DNA from 3 places in the Rossellomorea sp. NRS-1567 genome. Region 2 is predicted to be linked to each of the others. Evidence: riboswitches for the same ligand, from Rfam matches in the RefSeq annotation. Region 2 holds a riboswitch; each other region holds the start of a gene.
The links. Region 2 has a riboswitch for cobalamin ahead of ACIFOD_RS15450 (acyl-CoA thioesterase). Riboswitches for the same ligand answer to the same signal wherever they lie in the genome.
Positions count from the first base shown of each region.

Region 1: it holds a riboswitch for cobalamin, as region 2 does, so the genes downstream of both, ACIFOD_RS07165 (hypothetical protein) here and ACIFOD_RS15450 (acyl-CoA thioesterase) in region 2, are expected to answer to the same signal.
Region 3: it holds a riboswitch for cobalamin, as region 2 does, so the genes downstream of both, ACIFOD_RS21395 (ABC transporter substrate-binding protein) here and ACIFOD_RS15450 (acyl-CoA thioesterase) in region 2, are expected to answer to the same signal.

Region 1 covers NZ_JBITPL010000011.1:30,418-36,654, forward strand. Annotated here, with positions in the region: gene ACIFOD_RS07135 (ABC transporter permease) at 1-302, opposite strand, end outside; gene ACIFOD_RS07140 (ABC transporter ATP-binding protein) at 283-1,059, opposite strand; gene ACIFOD_RS07145 (ABC transporter substrate-binding protein) at 1,131-2,132, opposite strand; gene ACIFOD_RS07150 (alpha/beta hydrolase family protein) at 2,351-3,133, shown strand; gene ACIFOD_RS07155 (DUF2584 domain-containing protein) at 3,178-3,420, shown strand; gene ACIFOD_RS07160 (hypothetical protein) at 3,460-3,792, opposite strand; cobalamin riboswitch at 3,923-4,109, shown strand; gene ACIFOD_RS07165 (hypothetical protein) at 4,275-4,796, shown strand; gene ACIFOD_RS07170 (ABC transporter substrate-binding protein) at 4,817-5,755, shown strand; gene ACIFOD_RS07175 (copper homeostasis protein CutC) at 5,883-6,237, shown strand, end outside.
Region 2 covers NZ_JBITPL010000019.1:68,992-75,228, forward strand. Annotated here, with positions in the region: gene ade (adenine deaminase) at 1-907, shown strand, start outside; gene ACIFOD_RS15435 (flotillin family protein) at 948-2,453, opposite strand; gene ACIFOD_RS15440 (DUF1761 domain-containing protein) at 2,633-3,001, opposite strand; gene ACIFOD_RS15445 (AraC family transcriptional regulator) at 3,015-3,953, opposite strand; cobalamin riboswitch at 4,057-4,247, shown strand; gene ACIFOD_RS15450 (acyl-CoA thioesterase) at 4,395-4,868, shown strand; gene ACIFOD_RS15455 (VC0807 family protein) at 5,069-5,731, shown strand; gene ACIFOD_RS15460 (helix-turn-helix domain-containing protein) at 5,853-6,237, shown strand, end outside.
Region 3 covers NZ_JBITPL010000030.1:190,579-196,815, forward strand. Annotated here, with positions in the region: gene ACIFOD_RS21385 (adenosylcobinamide amidohydrolase) at 1-87, opposite strand, end outside; gene ACIFOD_RS21390 (FecCD family ABC transporter permease) at 84-1,142, opposite strand; gene ACIFOD_RS21395 (ABC transporter substrate-binding protein) at 1,105-2,070, opposite strand; cobalamin riboswitch at 2,205-2,403, opposite strand; gene msrA (peptide-methionine (S)-S-oxide reductase MsrA) at 2,627-3,157, shown strand; gene ACIFOD_RS21405 (hypothetical protein) at 3,214-3,372, shown strand; gene ACIFOD_RS21410 (phytoene desaturase family protein) at 3,421-4,926, opposite strand; gene ACIFOD_RS21415 (glycosyltransferase) at 5,127-6,237, shown strand, end outside.

The DNA of each region.
Region 1 (6,237 bases), on a different contig from region 2:
AATAAAGCGGCTAAAAGGGTTCCAAGTAAGGTGCCGAGAATGAATCCGATGATGGTTTCACCGAGTGTGACAGAAAGATTGGCCAGAAGGCTTCCGTCTCCAAGTTTTACGAGAAACAGCTTCCAGATTTTTGAGGGTGAGCTGAAAATGAGGGGATCTATCCAACTGTTCCGGCTCGCGATTTCCCACAGAGTAAAGAACACAAAGAAAATAAGAGCCTGATAAAACCAAACCCATCGTTGTTCTTTTTTAATTGATTGGATGTATTCCTGGTGTTTTTGTTTAATCGATTCGTGATTCAAGTTTTTCAAGCTCCTTCCATATGGTTTGGAAAAATCCCGGGTATTCCTGGTGATTCCTCACTTCAAAGGGCATTAACTCTTTTAACGGGGGCGGGACCTCGAATATCGTGTGTATATACCCTGGTTTCGACCCGAATAGAATGATGCGGTCACTCATGGAGATGGCTTCGCCAATATCATGGGTCACAAGAATAGCGGTTTTGCCGAAAGACTTTAATGTGGAATACACCAGATCCTCTAGCTTTAATTTGGTTTGATAATCGAGTGCTGAGAATGGTTCATCCAGTAGAAGTAATTGAGGTTCTGTGATGAGAGTTCGAATCAGCGCCACTCTTTGACGCATTCCTCCCGATAGTTCCCTTGGATAAGATGTTTCTACACCTTCTAACCCCATTTCAGCCAACAAAGCACGTGCTTCATTCCTCTTTTCTTCTGTCAGGGTCCCCATAATGGTCAAACCTAGAAAAATATTTTCTTCGATGGTCTTCCACGGAAACAGATAGTCCTGCTGAAGCATGTATCCCAGTTTCTCTTTCATTTTTCGAATGGGTTGTTGGTTTAAAAGAATCGTTCCTTCTGTCGGCCGGATGAGTCCTGCAATAATGGAGAGTAACGTGGTTTTCCCGCATCCACTCGGACCGATAAACGAGACAAACTCCCCTTCTTTTACCGCAAGCGTAATGTCTGAGAGGGCATGGGTGGCCGTTTTGGGTGAAAAGTAGGTGTGGTGGATCGATTCTAAAGATAGAAAGTTCACTGTATTTTAGCCTCCATTTTCGTTTTTTTCTATAAGGGAAGGGCTGACATGTGAAGTCAGCCCCGGATGTTCTACTTTGCTGCTTTTTCAGCGATTGACGTGTTCACTAACGTTTCATGATCAACGGACTGTGGTAGCTCTCCTGCTTCATCCATAATGTTTTGGAGATTGTTCCACTCTTCTTCGTCAAGGATTGGATCTGTGGCGAAGGACCCTTGTGATTTGTAGCGATCAACAACCGTTTCAATTAATGAAAGCTCTGTGTCTTCAAAATAGGGCTCGATCACTTTCGCAATGTCTGCTGCACTGTTTTCCGCCACCCATGCTTGAGCTTTGTACAGAGCTTCCGTAAATTTCTCTACGGTTTCTTTGTTTTCTTTCATGTAGCTGTCTTTGGACATGAACGTTGTATAGGGAACGTGACCGGATTCTGTTCCAAAGGAAGCCACGATATGCCCTTTTCCTTCCTGTTCAAAAATGGATGCCGTTGGTTCGAATAGCTGAACGTAATCTCCTGTACCGGATGCAAAGGCACTCGCGATATTCGCGAAATCAATGTTTTGGATCAGGTTTAAATCGCTTTGCGGGTCGATGCCATTCTGCTTCAGGACAAATTCCCCAACCATTTGCGGCATACCGCCTTTACGCTGACCAAGGAAGGTGGTGCCCTTTAGCTGATCCCATTCAAAGTTCTCTACTTTTTCACGGGAAACAAGAAATGTTCCATCGGTCTGGGTTAATTGAGCAAAGTTAATGACCGGATCATCCGAACCTTGTGCATGGACGTAGATGGAGGTTTCTGAACCGACCAGGGCGATATCTGCGCCGCCCGATAGCAAGGTGGTCATGGTCTTATCTCCACCCCAGGTAGTGGTCAGTTCAATGTCCAGCCCCTCTTCTTTGAAGAATCCTTTTTCGATTGCGACATATTCAGGAGCATAGAAAATCGAGCGGGTCACTTCTGCTACACGAACTTTCTGTACGATTTCTTCTTTTTCTCCACATGCTGTCAATCCGATTGCCAACATACCTATGAGCAACACGGCAAAGCCACTACGAAGCCATTTTTTCATTCAATATTCCTCCTTTAAGCTTTATGAAACTCGTTTAACGATAGAATGGGGATGAGTGCATCTCTCTTTGCCTTGTTTATCTTTCCATATTAAAAGGGTAGGATGGTCATAAAGGCAGGGTCTTGAATCGTCTGCTGATGATGAGATTTGCTAAAATATCCTATGTGAAGTATAAAAAATGTGTGAATACCCAATGCACGTTTTGAAAGGAAGAGAATATGAAAAACGGAACGATTGTGAAGAAAACCTTGTTTCCTTCACCTAATCCTCATGTGGAACTATATGAAATTACCTATCTATCCTCCGGTCTACGGGTAAAGGGCTTATTGGCTGAACCTGCTGGAGGTGGGAAGTATGAGGGTTTTCTCTATTTAAGAGGTGGGATCAAAGGCGTCGGCATGGTCCGCCCGGCGAGAATCGCTCAATTTGCTTCTCACGGATTCATTGTATTTGCTCCTTATTACCGAGGAAACCTTGGTGGAGAGGGAAATGAAGATTTTGCGGGGGATGATCGTGAAGACGCCATTTCGGGTGTTGAATTGCTTAAAGACTATCACAGAGTGGTCCATAACCGGATCCATGTGTTTGGCTTTTCCCGTGGAGGGGTCATGGCACTTCTGACAGGCATAGAGCAGAGGGACGTCACCTCGGTTGTTACATGGGGAGGCGTTTCAGATATGTTTTTAACATATGACGAACGGAAGGATCTCAGGAGAATGATGAAAAGAGTCATAGGGGGAAGTCCCAATAAAGTTCCGGAACGATACGAATGGCGTACCCCACTATACGAATTGGACAACCTTGAAGCTCCCGTATTGATCATTCACGGTGAAAAGGATCAGAACGTTTCCGTGGAGCATGCATATAGATTAGAAAAAAGACTGAAAGAGTTGGAGAAATCTGTGTCGTCCCGATACTTTAAAGAGTTTACGCACTACTTTCCACCACGAAAGAATCAACAAATCGTCTCCATGCTATGCACATGGATGAAAAATCAATAGACAGTGGTGTATGATTAAATAAAAAAGGATTGAGGTCAAGCGAAATGGGCATGGGCTTGGAATTAAACACGATGATCGTGACAAAAGGAAAAGAAGTGCGGAAAGAAGAGAATCTGTTCGAGCTTCAAAAGGATGGATATCGCCTTTATCCTATGCATATTCCGATAGATGTCAGAAAAACGAAACACAGTGATCCCAGTGGTTACGGCAGGATTGAAAAGATGGAGTGGACGGATGAGAAAACGACGATTCTGTATCGATTGATTTCCTTGAATTCTACGAACTAAATAAAGGAGGGCTGTAAACATTCGCTTACAGCCCTCCTTTTATTTTATTTCCTCATATAAAATATAGCGATTATCCTCAGTCTGAGCAATCAGGTAGTTGCTGTGATCCTTCACGCTATAGATGGGTGTTCCTTTTTTAAGTGTATTTGCCGTGAAGTCATTAACAGGGTGATATTCACTATCAATCTTTTCTTTAATAGCCCCGAGCTCTTCATCAAGGACCAGCTTCTTCTCCTCAGAGACTTTCACATATTCCTTCTTGTTCACCACCATCATATCCCCGTATCCACATAATTCATAGGATGCAGGTTCTTTGTCGCCGCATGCACTTAATAAGAATACGCATAATATCAAAACAACGAATTGCTTCATGTTTTTCCTCCTTATCATTTCTTCACATACTCAAAAGATATTCAAGCTTGTACGTCAACATGTTTGTTTTTTATGCAAAACTTCATCAACTTTGAAATGGATAAAGTGGTATAATGTTCCTTAAGTGAATAAACCCACGCAGAAATTAGGTGCTGATCTTTAGCATAAAGGGAATTCGGTGTGAATCCGAAGCTGTTTCCGCAACTGTAAGTGCTGACGAAATAAGAAGAAAACCACTATTTGATCATTCAGATGGGAAGGTTCTTAGAGTAGGCTGACGCACGAGCCAGGATACCTGCCTTTTTTTCATCGTATTATGCTCTTCGGAAGTTAAGGGTATGGTGCGGCTTTTTAGCATCTCTTTTTCATATGGATGACAACTGCCGGCCAATATTCTTGGGTGGTTTTTTTGTGTTTATGTGCCCTCCCGGAAGATACGATAGGTGTTTCACAAACATCATTCAGAAAGGAGGAACTTACATATGGCAAAGGATTTCCGCTACTTATGTTATCCCTATATGCGTGAGTCTGTTTCAACCGTAGATTTTGAGATCCGGACCGATTCACTGTCGACTAAAATCGGACTCGCGTCATCATTGACGGAACACTTACCGAAAGTGCACGACGATTTACTATATTTAGCTGAGATGGCGTACCATCTCAATGGCTCGGTGCGGGGAATGACGGCCATCATGGAAGAGGACTTGAATAAATTGAGCCAAATGTACGATCGTTATGTGTTGGAAGTCGAGGACCTTATCCAAACCTTTGTCCTTCCTCAAGGCTGTACAGCCGCATGTACGCTTCATACCTGTCGCAGTGAAGCAAAAAAGTCCGTCCGTGCCTTACATAAAGTCAGTACTGAGATGAAAGTGGAGAACATTTTATTTAAGTACGCTCATTTACTGGCAAATGTCCTGTTTGTGATGGCTGTGTATGTGAATAAATGTGAAGGGATTGAAGAAATTCCTTTTGTGAGTAAATCGTATAGCGAAAAAAAATAGAGAAGCGGGGAAGATGAAATATGAAAAAGTCATGGTTAAATAGTTTACTATTATCAATCATCCTGGTTGTTTTCGCAGGGTGCAGCAATGGGGAAGAAGTAACATCCACAAAGGAAGTCAAGCCTGAAAATGAGTCTTATTCTGTGACAGATGACAGGGGAGAAGAGATTAGCTTTGAGAAAGTGCCGGAAACCGTTATTTCCTTACAGCCGAGTAACACAGAGATTCTCTTTGCCATAGGAGCAGGAGATAAGGTAGTCGGGGCAACTGAATTCGACAACTATCCTGAAGAAGCGAAGGAGATTAAAAGAGTGTCGGATTCCATGACGGTCAATGCTGAAGAGGTCATTGCACTAAAGCCCGAAGTTGTCATTGCATATACCACTGGAGATGATGCCGGAGTGAAGCAACTTGAAGAGGCAGGATTAAACGTATTCGTCATTCAATCTGCCCAAACCTTTGAAGATGTTTATGGGGATATTGAACAAATTGCAACGGTAATGGGAGTAGAGAAGAAGGGGAACGAATTGGTAGACGGCATCAAGCAACAGATTTCAGATGTGAAAGAAAAAGTAAGTACACTAAAGGAAAAAGAACAAGTATATTTTGAAATCAGTCCCTCCCCGGATATTTATACAGCAGGAGCAGAAACGTTTCAGCAGGAAATACTGGAAACGGCCGGGGTAGATAATATTTTCGTAGACCAAAAAGGCTGGGTGAAAGTAGGCGAAGAAGAAATCATTAAACGGAATCCTAATATGATTTTAACGACAGTGGGGTATGTCGACGAGCCGACAGCCGAAATCAAGTCCCGGGAAAGCTGGAAAGATGTACATGCAGTGAAAAATGACCAGATCCATTTCTTGGACTCAGATATTATGTCAAGACCGGGACCGCGTATTGGCGAAGCCGTTGAGCTAACAGCAAAAACGGTGTATCCGGATTTATTGTCTGAATAAAGTAAGATATTAGATTGGAGAAGACAGTGATTTGTATGTGGAATCATTGTCTTTTTTATCTCAAGTTCTACAATCTTCAACATTGTGATAAAGTTAACGTAACATCATCACGTTAGGAGAATTCAACATGAGCAAACTGGAAGTCATAGTCTTGAATGAGGAGGATGCCAAAGTTGCAGAAGCATCCGGAGCAGATCGACTTGAATTGGTGTCTGCCATACATGAGGGAGGATTAACTCCTGATTTTCATGTGATAGAAAAAGTATTAAGGACTGTTTCGATTCCTGTTCAGATTATGATCCGATTACATAGTAAATCTTTCTCGTATCAGTCTGATGAATTGCATACCATGGCCGAACAAGTTAGAACCATAGTTGAAATGGGGGGCCGGGGCATCGTTTTTGGCGCATTATCACATGAAGGTAAGCTTGATTCCCACGCTTTAAAGGAGATCGTACAAAATGCGAAGGGTCAATCGATTA
Region 2 (6,237 bases):
AATCGAGGAAGGCAGCATCGATCACAATATCCGCTTAGCAATCAAGGAAGGGCTCGACCCTCTATTGGCGATTAGCATCGCCTCTTTGAATGCTGCTGAATGTTATGGATTACACAGGAAAGGCGCAATTGCACCTGGATACGATGCGGATTTTTTATTCCTGGATGACCTTAAAACGGTCTCTATAACAGAGGTGTACAAAGAAGGGAAACAAGTAGCTGCACATGGTCAGTTTGTCGGCGACTCAATCCTAAAACCGGCGCCAAAAACATCGTTGACTTCAACTGTTCATATTCCTGTGCTCACTGAAAAGCATCTCCAAATTGAAATGGGCGGTACAAAAGAAGCTCATATCATCGAAATCATTCCTAACCAGCTTAGAACCAATAAAAAGATTGAAAAGGTTGAAGTAGAAAATGGATTCTTTATCCCTTCTATTCAACAGGATCAACTTAAAATGGCTGTCGTTGAAAGACATAATGGGACGGGAAACATTGGCCTGGGGATTGTAAATGGATTCGGTTTGAAAGAAGGAGCCATCGCTACCACCATTGCTCATGATTCACACAATATTGTCGCAACTGGTACAAATGATCGTGACATCCTGCTAGCCATCAAGGCGCTTAACGATATGAATGGCGGCCTGGTGATGGTGAGAGAAGGAAATGTCATAGCCTCTCTTCCATTACCGATTGCGGGGTTAATGTCTGATCAGGGATTTGAAGAGGTGGTATCAGGGCTCCGCGAGTTGAAAAATGCATTTGTAGCATTAGGATTCTCCGGGGACTTTAATCCATTTCTGACTCTCTCTTTTCTCACTTTGCCTGTGATCCCTGAGTTGAAGCTGACAGATTTAGGATTGTTTGATGTTAAAAGTTCCCGGCATATTGAAGTTGGGGTAACATAAGAAAAGAGATGTCTACATTGCTGAGACATCTCCATTTTCCTTATTTACTTTGAACTTCTTCTTTTGACTCTTTTTCTTCGCTCGTTACAGCAACTTCCTTGTCAGCTGACTCTGAAATGGCTGGCTGGTAAGGTCTTTCCTGGGATCTGTTTGCATATGACTTCAGCAATTCACCTACATCGATGCCTGTCATTTCCCGTAGCGGTTCCTGCATGTCAAGCATCGTTCTGGTGATGCTTTTCCCAAAGGAAGGAACTCCCTGGCCATTACCGGAATCAATGATTTTAACAGAGTCAATATTGTTCAGAGGCTGGGCAATTTTCTCTGCGAAAACTGGCAGCATTTCGATTAGTTTCTCTGTAATGATGACATCGCCATGTTTCTCCATTGCTTCTGCCAGCAGTTTACGGGATTCGGCTTCCGCCTTCCCTCGCTCTCTGATAACATCGGCTTCGGCAGAACCTTCTTCTCTACGGATCTTGGCTTTCGCTTCCCCGTCAATTTCAGCCTTGCGAGCTTCGGCTTCCGCTTTACGAGTGGTTTCGTAGTATTCGGCATCTGCTTTCGTTTTACGAACTTTTGATTCTTCTGCTTCAAGCTTAACGGCACGTTCACGCTCAAGGAATTGAAGGGTTAACTCTTCTTCTTTCACTTCCTTGGTAAGTTTGGCTTTTTCCAACTCATAGGACTGTTCGGACTTTGCTCTCGCCCGCTCTGTTTCTTCTTTGAAGGCTGCGTCTTTGATGTCCTTCTCTTTTTTCGATTGGGCAATGGTAATTTGACGCTTATATTCTTCCTCTTTCGCTTCCTGATCGGTTTGGGCCCGGTGAATACGGGTTTCACGCTCGGTGTTTGCTTCTGCAATTTCAGCTTGCTTGCGAACCTCGGCGATACGTGGACGACCAAGATTTTTTAAGTATCCATTTTCTTCGTCTGCATCCCTTATGTCAGTTAACCCGAGTGACGTAATTTTGAAGCCCATGAGATCCAGCTGTTTCTGGGCGATTTCTGATACGTCAGCGTTAAATTTTTCACGGTTGCTGTTAATGTCTTCAACAGTCATTTTGGAAAGAATCGCACGAAGATTACTTCCCAGTACCTCGATGATTTCATCTTCAATTTCTTTTTGATCCTTACCAAGGAACTGCTCGGCATAGTTCGCAATCCCGTTTAATGTGTCGGCCACCTTCACCATCGCCACTGCATCTGCAACGATTGGTACTCCGCCATTTGTGTACACTCTAGGTGTCGATAGTTTTAATTGGAAGGATGTAAGATTAACAGGTGTGGATGTTTGGAAACGTCTTAATCTGTACCCCCCACCCCTGATGATTTTCATGGAACGTCCTTCCTGGTCGGTGAAAATATTCGTTTCCTTTTCAGGATCCCCCAGTTTCGGTCCGGTAATGATCAGTGCCTGGTTGGATCTCGCTGTACGATAACGGAACCTCATCCAGAAATAATAGGCAATTCCTGCAATAGCTGCAATAACCAGAACAGGAATCAGGAACATAAAAAATCCGATGATACTTAATGATTCTAGCATTCTGACAACCCCTCTCAACATTTTCTATAAATCAGTCGAGCAACTGACTTATTATTTAATAAAATGGCTAGCTACAATACTATCTACGGAAGAGTGTTAGAAAAGTTTCAATAATTTAGGTGAATCTCCTAATTTTATATAAAAAAAGCTCGAACCTTTAAATAGTTCGAGCTTACAATCTATAACAACCAGCCGTGTACAGCCCCTAGCAGGGTAAATATGATGAGATGATCTCCAATCGCGATAAGAAACATCCGTTTTGTCATAAGACCAAATAGAGCATTTTTCAAGTAGACAATGGAAATAAGAATTCCAATGAATACACCTGTCAAAGCTCCTTCGACTAGTCCATTGGAACCGGTGGCTTGAACGAAAATCCCAACAAGAAGTGAGCTGATAAATGCAACAATAACAGCCACTGCATATTTAATCGGTCCAGTACTATCCTGTTCCTTCTTCCCTAGTAAAATAGAATAATAAATTCCGCCGTATACCATATACACCAGAGCCCCCGCTAAAACCGCGAGCAAATTCACATTTAATTCCATCCCTATTCCTCCATTAATTCGGCTCAATGGCTAAAGCGATCGCTTTAATGTTACATCCAATATCGAGTGTTCCTTGTAGATTGATCATTTCCACAAGTTCAATCGGATTCCCAAGGTATCTGTATCCGCTTTTCGGCAGCCAATAGCTGTAAAGTTCAGAATAGCATTCGATTAACTTCCCTCTTTCCCGGTAGTCGACAGGTTCATCGAATTCATAAACCACATGCTTACTGCCTCGAAATGGATAGAGTTCCTCATCCTCCGCGTCATTTTGATTTTCGATTGCCATGCGACACTCATACCTGCTTTTTTCAGGTGGGGTAATATAAGGGTTGCTCTTTGGAACTCCAAATATCAAAGGACTCTTCTCTATGAGGTTTCTGGCATTTCCCCATCTGTATAGATCTTGCCAGGCTTCTGGAATGCCTTCGATATATGACCCGATATGAAATCTATTGACGGTTGAACACTCTGGAAAATGAGCGATCTTCACTTTCGATAAATCCAGCCATTTAAACTCATTATAGGATTCTTCATCCTGGAATGCTTTCGCTTTTGTGCTGAAAAGTTTAGATTTCTTGCTATTAAGATATTCCCGCGGAAAACGCTCTAAATAGGCACCTTCCCGCCAGCTTTTGGGGCTGGTTTTAAAGTAAACATTAAAAGAATAGGTGAAATAGGATAATGATGAAAAACCACATATGAACGCAATTTGTGTGATAGGAAGCTGTGGTTCGTAAATGAGCATATGCGCTGCATTTTCCAGGCGCATTCTTTTCACATAACCTGCCGGTGTTTCACCGATCAGCCCTTTAAACAACCTCTGAAAGTGATAAGGGGAATAGGTTGATACTTTGGCCAACTGTTCTAAAGATAAATCTTCGCTTAGATGTTGATCGATATACTCTACTACTTTATCGATTTGGTTTCTTTGTATTTTGTCTTGGGGCATTTTTCAGACCTCACTACCTTTTTGAAAACCACTTGTTTATAAATTTTACCATAATCCTTCTCCTCACTCACTAAGGGTTATGATAAAATAAAAGCGTTCACAATTTAATCATTGCTCATTGGTGAAGATGATCTTTAGCTCATTTTCTTAAAAGGGAAGTTGGTGAAAGTCCAACGCGGTCCCGCCACTGTAAGGCTGAGAATTCGTATGGATCCACTGTTTCGAATCGAAATGGGAAGGAATGCGAAATCGCTGACGCTGAGCCAGGAGACCTGCCAAATGAGAAGAACACAGAAGTTCCTACGGGAGATAGGAGGGTGTTGCGCTAAATGAGCCACATGAGGAATCACAGGATTCTGGACGTTCGCTTGAAATAGCTGCATCTTCTTTTTCAAAAGGAGATGCTTTTTTGTTTCTTACTACAAACAGGGAGATGAGAAAATGGAGCAAGCCTATTCAGTGGAACGTTCACGAACCATACAAACAAAATTGGTATTGCCGCCTGACACCAATCATATGCAGACCATCTTTGGAGGGAAGGTCCTTTCCTATATTGATGAGATTGCGGCACTATCCGCCATGAAACATTCAAGTTCAGTCGTCGTTACGGCATCGATTGACTCGGTGGACTTCTTATCGTCTGCCACGGTTGGCGACGCTTTAAGCCTGGAAGCATACGTCACTTCCACAGGCAGGACATCAATGGAAGTGTATGTAAAGGTGTACTCTACGAATCTCGTAACGAGTGTCAAAACACTGACGACGGAATCATTCCTGACAATGGTCGCCGTTGATGAAAATGGTAAGCCTAAGCCGGTACCAAGGGTCATACCACAGACGGAAGAAGAATCGAGGCTATTCAAAACGGCTCATTTGCGAAAAGAGCATAGAAAAAATCGGGCGCTTATTTTGTAAACAGTCCCTGATCGCTGAATATCCGGATAACCAAAACACTCAGGGTTTTCTAAGCTCTGGGTGTTTAAAAAGACCATTATCCTATCACTTTTTCAAAAAGGGAATTGGGACACAATTGGCAAAATCAACTGATATCGTGAAACTTCTTCCATCCTTGTCCGTATGAATAGTATTAGTAAATAAAAGGAAGAGGGATAAAGTTGAAAAGGAATTTTGTCTTACTGGACTTATTGATTTATGTAGCACTACCACTTTTCGTATGGAATATCATGAGGGATTACATTGGAGATTACTATGCCATGCTCCTTTCCTCTGTTCCAGGAATCATTTATACGGTTTATCGTTTTATCGAAATGAAGAAAGTAAATACATTTGGCTTGTTCATTTTAGTCACGCTGATTGTCGGTACTCTGATTGACGTACTGGCTGGTTCCTCCATCCAACTCCTATGGAATAATGTATACTATGCCGCTGCTTTAAGTTTATTTTTCTTCATCACCATATTGTTACGAAAACCGATTTCCCTTTTCTTCGGACTTGACTTCGCAGAGCTTCAAGGATACGACCGTACCTTTAGTAAGCGACTCTACTATAAAAAGCCTCTTTATCGAATCTTTCAATTAATCACGCTATGTTTTGCATTAAGAAGTGGGATTCTGGCAATTGTTAAAGCATGGCTTATCCTGGAGTACGGGGTTGAAGCATTCGATAAAGGGATTATACTCCGCCAAGCCTTTAGCTGGATCATGACCGGGATTACCGTGGCTAGTTTCATTTATATAGGGAAGATCATACAGGATTCCCCCCAATTGGTGAAGGAAGTTCAGATCGAACTGGATGAGGAAGAGAGAAAATCAGTTTAGGGACTCAATTTCTATTGATTTGGATGTTATTGCCTTCAGACCTCCGTCTTGTCCCCCATCTATAGAACAAACAAAGATATTTCCCTATAATGATAAATAAACTGTTCACTCGGGGTGTACTATGATTGAAGGTAAATTAATTAAATTTCATCGAGAAGATTCGGGTTTGACTCAGGAGCAGCTTGCACATGGGATCTGCTCCACCACCCATCTAAGTAAAATCGAAAGAGGCATCACAGAGTATTCCAGTGAAATTACTGATTTACTTGCAAAAAAGCTTGGAATCAATATGGATAGTGAACGTTCCCGCTATCATTCCTTACAGGTAAAATTATCAGAATGGAACGATGCGATCATTATGATTCGTACCAACGAAATCCACCAATTAAAAGGGGAAATTGAAAAGGAACCTTTAAGGTTTCTATCTGACTTCTTTGTCCAATATAACCTTTTCTTAACAAGATATTATCTTTTTTTGAATAAACATGGAAAAGCAAAAGAAATCC
Region 3 (6,237 bases), on a different contig from region 2:
GAATTCTCCTTTATCTATATGAAAATTCATATCTTCCACGATTATTTTCTCGTTATATCCTACTGTGACACCTTTTAGATCTATCATGATGAAAGCCCTCTTTTCTTCAGTAGAATATAAGCAAACATCGGGGCACCGATAAGAGCTGTTATCACTCCAATCGGAAGCTCGGTTGGTGCAATGATGGTTCTTGAGATGAGATCGGCCAACACGAGAAAGCCTCCTCCTACAACGATGGACAAAGGAAGTAAGTGTCTATGGTCATGCCCTACCATCCTTCTTAGAAAATGAGGGATTACAAGCCCCACAAATCCAATTGTACCTGAAACGGCGACAGCCGCCCCCGTCAGTATACTTCCTGCAATTAAGATGAGGAGTTTTCTCTTTTGTACGGATATCCCGATATGATGGGCTTGTTCTTCACCAAAGCTCATGCCATTCAGTTCCTTGCCATTGAGAAACAAAACGATCACTCCAATTAAGAAAAAGGGCAATATAATCGTAATGTAATCCCACCCTCTCATGGATACACTTCCAAGAAGCCAACCGATGATCTGTCTTAATTCCTCTCCCGTCAGGGCAATCATTAAGGATATAAGGGAACCTAAAAAAGAGCTGAAAATGATTCCTGTTAATATGATGGTTTCTACCTTCATGGTTCTTTCAACCTTCTGTGCAAACCATAATACGAGGAACACGGTTATAATCGAACAAAGAATACTGAGAAAGGGAAGCGTAAACTTCCCAATGAACGGAATGCTCCAATTAAAGAACAATGTAATAACCGCACCGACCGATGCTCCTGAAGACACACCCAATGTATATGGATCTGCGAGCGGGTTGCGCAATAGTCCTTGAAAGGAAGCTCCTGCAATTGCTAAGGAACTTCCAACCAATAATGCCAATAATACTCTGGGCAATCTTATGGCATACACTATATTTGCAAACATTGGATCAATTTCTTCCGGTAAAGGGTATCCAAACCATTTAGCTCCAACGATGAACAGAATATCCTTTGGCGGGACAGAGACGGTTCCAATCGAAATACCGGCGAGAATTGCGAATAGTAAAAACGATACAGCCAACCCGTATGTTATCCATATTTTATTCTGCAAATAACTCCGGATAGATTGACTTTGCAATTTCCTCTACTCCTTCAACTAATCTCGGACCAGTACGTGTGACCAGATCTGAATGAACATCATGGACATCTTCATTTTTTACAGCAGTTACATCTTTCCAACCTTCTCGGCCCATCACTTGTTCTTTAGGATTTTCACTATAAAAACCATAGGTTGTAATGATGACGTCAGGATTTGAAGCGATGACCGCTTCTTGATTTACTTGGACCCATCCCTTCTGATCACTCATCACATTTTCGGCATTTACTAGTGAAAGCATTTGATCAATAAAAGTATTTTTTCCTGTCGAATATATGTCAGGGGAAGGTGAAACCTCTACATACACTTTTTTCTTTTCAGATACACCACTGACTTTTCCCTTAATGGATTCAAGATCCGCTTTCATCTCAGAAATGACAGACTCAGCTTCATCTTTCTTGCCGACCAATGTGCCGATGTTTTCCATCGTGGTGTACACTTCCTCAAAGCTATTGGCATCACGTACGATATAGACCTTTACCCCTGCACCTCGAAGCTGTTCTAACCCTTCTTCTGCCGACACAGCAGTGGACTCATGAGCAAGAACCAAATCCGGATTCAGACTGATAATCTTCTCAACGTTAAATTCCATTCCACCTATCTTTTCTTTCTCCGCCGCTTCTTTTGGATAATTATCAAAATCTGAAACACCTACGATTTCCTTATTCAACCCTAACTCGAATAAGATTTCTGTGTTGCTCGGAATCAATGAAACAATATGCTTAGGTTGCTCATCCAGCGTGACTTTATTATTCAGGGCGTCGTTTACTGACAAAGGAAAAGCAGATTGTCCCTGGCTGACTTCCCCGCTATCTTTATTCTTTTCTACATTTTCATTGTCAGTACCGCAAGCTGAAAGGAGTCCTAGAGATACTATTAGAGCAAGAATGATTTTGAATGTGTGTTTCATACGTTTTCCTCCTGTGAATGAACTTATTTCCAGACAAAAAAACATCTCCAGTGGGACTAGAGATGTTGTGTAAAATGCATAAAAGGCTTTAAACCGTTAAACATGCACATTACACCTTTCTATCCGCGTAGATTTGGTGCGAAAGACATTAGGCAGGTCTCCTGGCTCATGGTCATTGTTTGCTGCACCTTCCCATACCTATTGGTACAGTGGTATTCATACAGCTCACTTCCATTTACAGTGGCGGGACCGCGTTGGAATTACACCAACTTCCCTATTATGAAGCTAAAAAGTTTGCTACCGAAACTTCCGCTTCACCTAATCTCATATCGTATGTAATTATTCCGTTCAACAGAATTATACACAAGATTCTATGGATAGTGAATGAAATTTGATAAACTTTGCTGAAAATAGCAGGAATACTTCTTTTCGAATCTTTTCCCGATGCAACCTTTCGAGCTAATAGATTGTCCCCTCCATTCTTTCGTGATAAAATCTTTTTCAAGCAATCGCTTTACTGCTTTAGAGGAGCACATATGGTACAGGAGGTTCAGCAATGAATAAAAAAAAAGAAATCGCTACTTTTGCAGGTGGTTGTTTTTGGTGCATGGTAAAGCCATTTGATGAATTACCGGGAATAATTGATGTCGTGTCAGGTTATTCAGGGGGCCACCTTGAAAACCCAATATATCAAGATATAAAAGCAGGAAATAGTGGACATTACGAAGCTGTTCAAATCACATTTAATCCTGATTTATTCCCTTATGAAAGATTATTAGAGCTATACTGGCCTCAGATTGATCCAACGGATGATGGGGGACAATTCCATGACCGCGGGAATCAGTACCGGACAGCTATTTTCTATCATAATGAACACCAGAAACAATTAGCTGAAAACACAAAGAACGAAATAGTAGACAGTGGACGATTCAAGAAGCCTATCGTCACAAACATCCTTCCTGCTTCCACTTTCTATCCGGCAGAAGAATACCATCAAAAATTCTACAAGAAAAATCCAGATGAATATAAACAAGACCGGTCAAAGTCAGGTCGCGATGAATTTATAGATAATCATTGGAAGAACTAAATAGTGGGATGAAAAAAACTCCTTTCGCCAAACTAATGGCAGGAAGGAGTTTTTGTATGAAGAAAAATGAGAAAAATACAGAAGACAATGAGCAGGTTATCGGGTTTGAAGGCCCAGGGAAAGTCGTCAATTTCTTTGACCCCTATCCAGATGAAGATGAAGAGAATGTAAATAACTCGGATACGGTAGATAATCATTCTTCAGAAAAACAGTAAGAATATAAAAGGTGAAGATTATTTAAATGTAACCTTCACCTTTTCATATTAACCAATGAAACGATTCACTTTCACTTGCTCATTAATGATTAATTCCGCTGTCAGTTGTCCTGAAAGTGCAACCATTGGCACACCTCCACCTGGATGGGTTGAACCTCCCACAAAGTACATATTAGAGAGCACTCTGCTCTTATTCGGAATCTTGAAACCTCCGTTAAGCTTTCGGTCTGTGACAGTACCATAGATCGATCCACCATTCGCCCCATAAAGGGCTTGAAGGTCGTTTGGAGTGAAGGTATATTCGTATTCTATATGATCCCTTAAATTGGTTACGCCCATTTTCTCCAGCTTATCCAGCACTTTGAGTCGATAAGATTCTTTGTATTGAGTCCAATCCTCCCCCTCTTTTAATGGTGGTACGTGTGTCAACACAAACAGGTTTTCTTTTCCTTCAGGAGCCTGTGTGGGATCCGACTTCGACGAGATACCAATATAAATCGTCGGATCATCAGCCAGCTGATTCTCATCGAAGATTTGCTTGAATTCTTTTTTAGGATCCTTACTGAAAAAGAAGTTATGGTGAGAAAGATGATCATATTCACGATCTACCCCGAGGAGCAGAACCAATCCTGAAACCGTAGGGGCATACTTGCTTAATTCGTCGACTTCTTTTGCAGACTCATGATAATCAGCCAAAAGGGATTTGTAGCAAGGGATGGCCTCTAAATTCGATACAACGAGGTCCGCCATCAGCTCTTCCCCTATTTTCGTACGTATTCCTTCAGCACGGCTGCCTGTGGTGAGAATATCTTCAACTTCACAATTTAAGCGGATCTCTACATCGAGTTCCTCCAACACCTTGGCCATTGCCTCTGCAATTTTATACATTCCGCCTTTTACGTAATGGACCCCGAGCCCCAGCTGAACATGTGTAAGCTGTGACATGATGGCTGGTGCATGGTAAGGAGAAGACCCCACGTACATGATCAGGAAATTAAACAGCTGCTGTAAATGTTTGTCTTTAATGAATTTACGATTTGCAGCATCCATGGATTTCATCGGATCCATTTGCAGTAATTCTTTGACTGGATGCATCGTGCGTAGGTCCTGCAGTCCATTGATGCTCTTTTTATAGAAGCTTTTCATTGTGAGCTCATACATTTTTCCACAATAACCTAAATAGTTAAAGAAGTTATTCGCATCCTCCGTAGAGGTCTTATTTATTTCTTCTAACATCGTTGGAAGATCCGAAGATACATCCAGTACCTTTCCGTCTTCAAAGAATGTCCTCCAGCCCGGCTCCACTCTGATAATATCCACATAATCATTCAGATCACGTTTTGCATGAGCAAAGACTTTTTCCAGTACCCACGGCATTGTAAGGATCGATGGTCCCGTATCGAAAGAAAAACCTTTTCCTTCTCTTTTATTTAATTTCCCGCCAAGTCTTTCTCCTTTTTCGATAATCGTAACGTCATATCCTTCTGAGGCAAGGCGGATGGCTGTTGACATACCACCCAGGCCGCCACCAACGATGATTACTTTCTTTTTCATTTTCAATTCCTCCTTACGGGAAAGATCGTATTCGAATGAATCTCCTATTCAGCTTTCCATTGTGCCCATTTTGTACGACTTCAAACAAATTCGGCTTGAATTTATACACACAAAACATCCAATCCTGATGAATGAAGGTATCACCTTTACCGAAAATGGTTAAAATGTCGATAATAATCAAAAGATTTGAGGGTGAAAAAATGTATATTTGGTTAGGATCTATTATTCTTACCGTTTTCCTTTTTACTAGAATCCCTACAGTCAAAAAGTCCATTCATGTAAGGAATAGTTTTCTCGTAAAAAAATGCTCCATCATCATTCCTGCCAGAAATGAAGAACAGACGATTGGAAATCTATTATCAAGTATTCAGAAGCAATTTATTCAGCCTTTTGAAGTGATCGTGGTAAATGATGGATCGAAGGATCGTACAAAGGCAATAGCTGAAGAGTTCGGTGCAACAGTCGTGGATACTCCCCCTCTTCCAAATGGATGGAACGGAAAATCTTGGGCTTGTTGGAATGGGGCGGAAGCATCTAAGGGTGAATTCTTACTGTTTGTTGACTCAGATACATGGTTCGAGCAAGCAGGACTTCTAAGAATTTGCGAGACTTATCAACGACAGCAATGTCAGGGAGTTCTCAGCATTCATCCCTATCATAAGATGAATAGTGGATATGAAACATTATCCATGATGTTTCATTTAATCGTATTCGCCGCAACGAGTGTCACCCATCTCCTTTCAGGGTTGGTCAAACCTTCGGGTGGGTTTGGCCAGTGCTTCCTGTGTTCAAGAGATGTGTATCAGCGAATCGGTGGGCACGAAGCAATCAAAGGAGATATGGTGGAGCATTTTGCTTTAAGTCAACGTGCAAAAAAGTGTGGAGAATTAGTAGAAGCAGTCAGCGGAAGCAATGCCATATCCATGAGAATGTATGGGAACGGGTTGAGCGAGTTATTCTACGGATGGTCGAAGAGTTTCGCTTCCGGGGCAAAATCGACAAACATCATCCTTTTGGGATTATCTTCTTTGTGGATTACCTCTCTCACTTCTTTTGTCATACATTCGCCGGTAATGGTATGGACAGACCCCTATATTTATTTGATTCAGTACTTATTTTTAAGTGTTTACTTGTATTTCATCCTTAGTAGGATTGGAAATTTCACCATTTTTGAAACGCTCCTATTTCCAGTCCATATTCTATTTTTCGTCATGACCTTTTCCCACTCGGTGTTTACAACATTTTTTACGAAAGACACAAAGTGGAAGGATCGATACGTTTATTTAGAGAAAGGGAAGGATGAAAAGATGA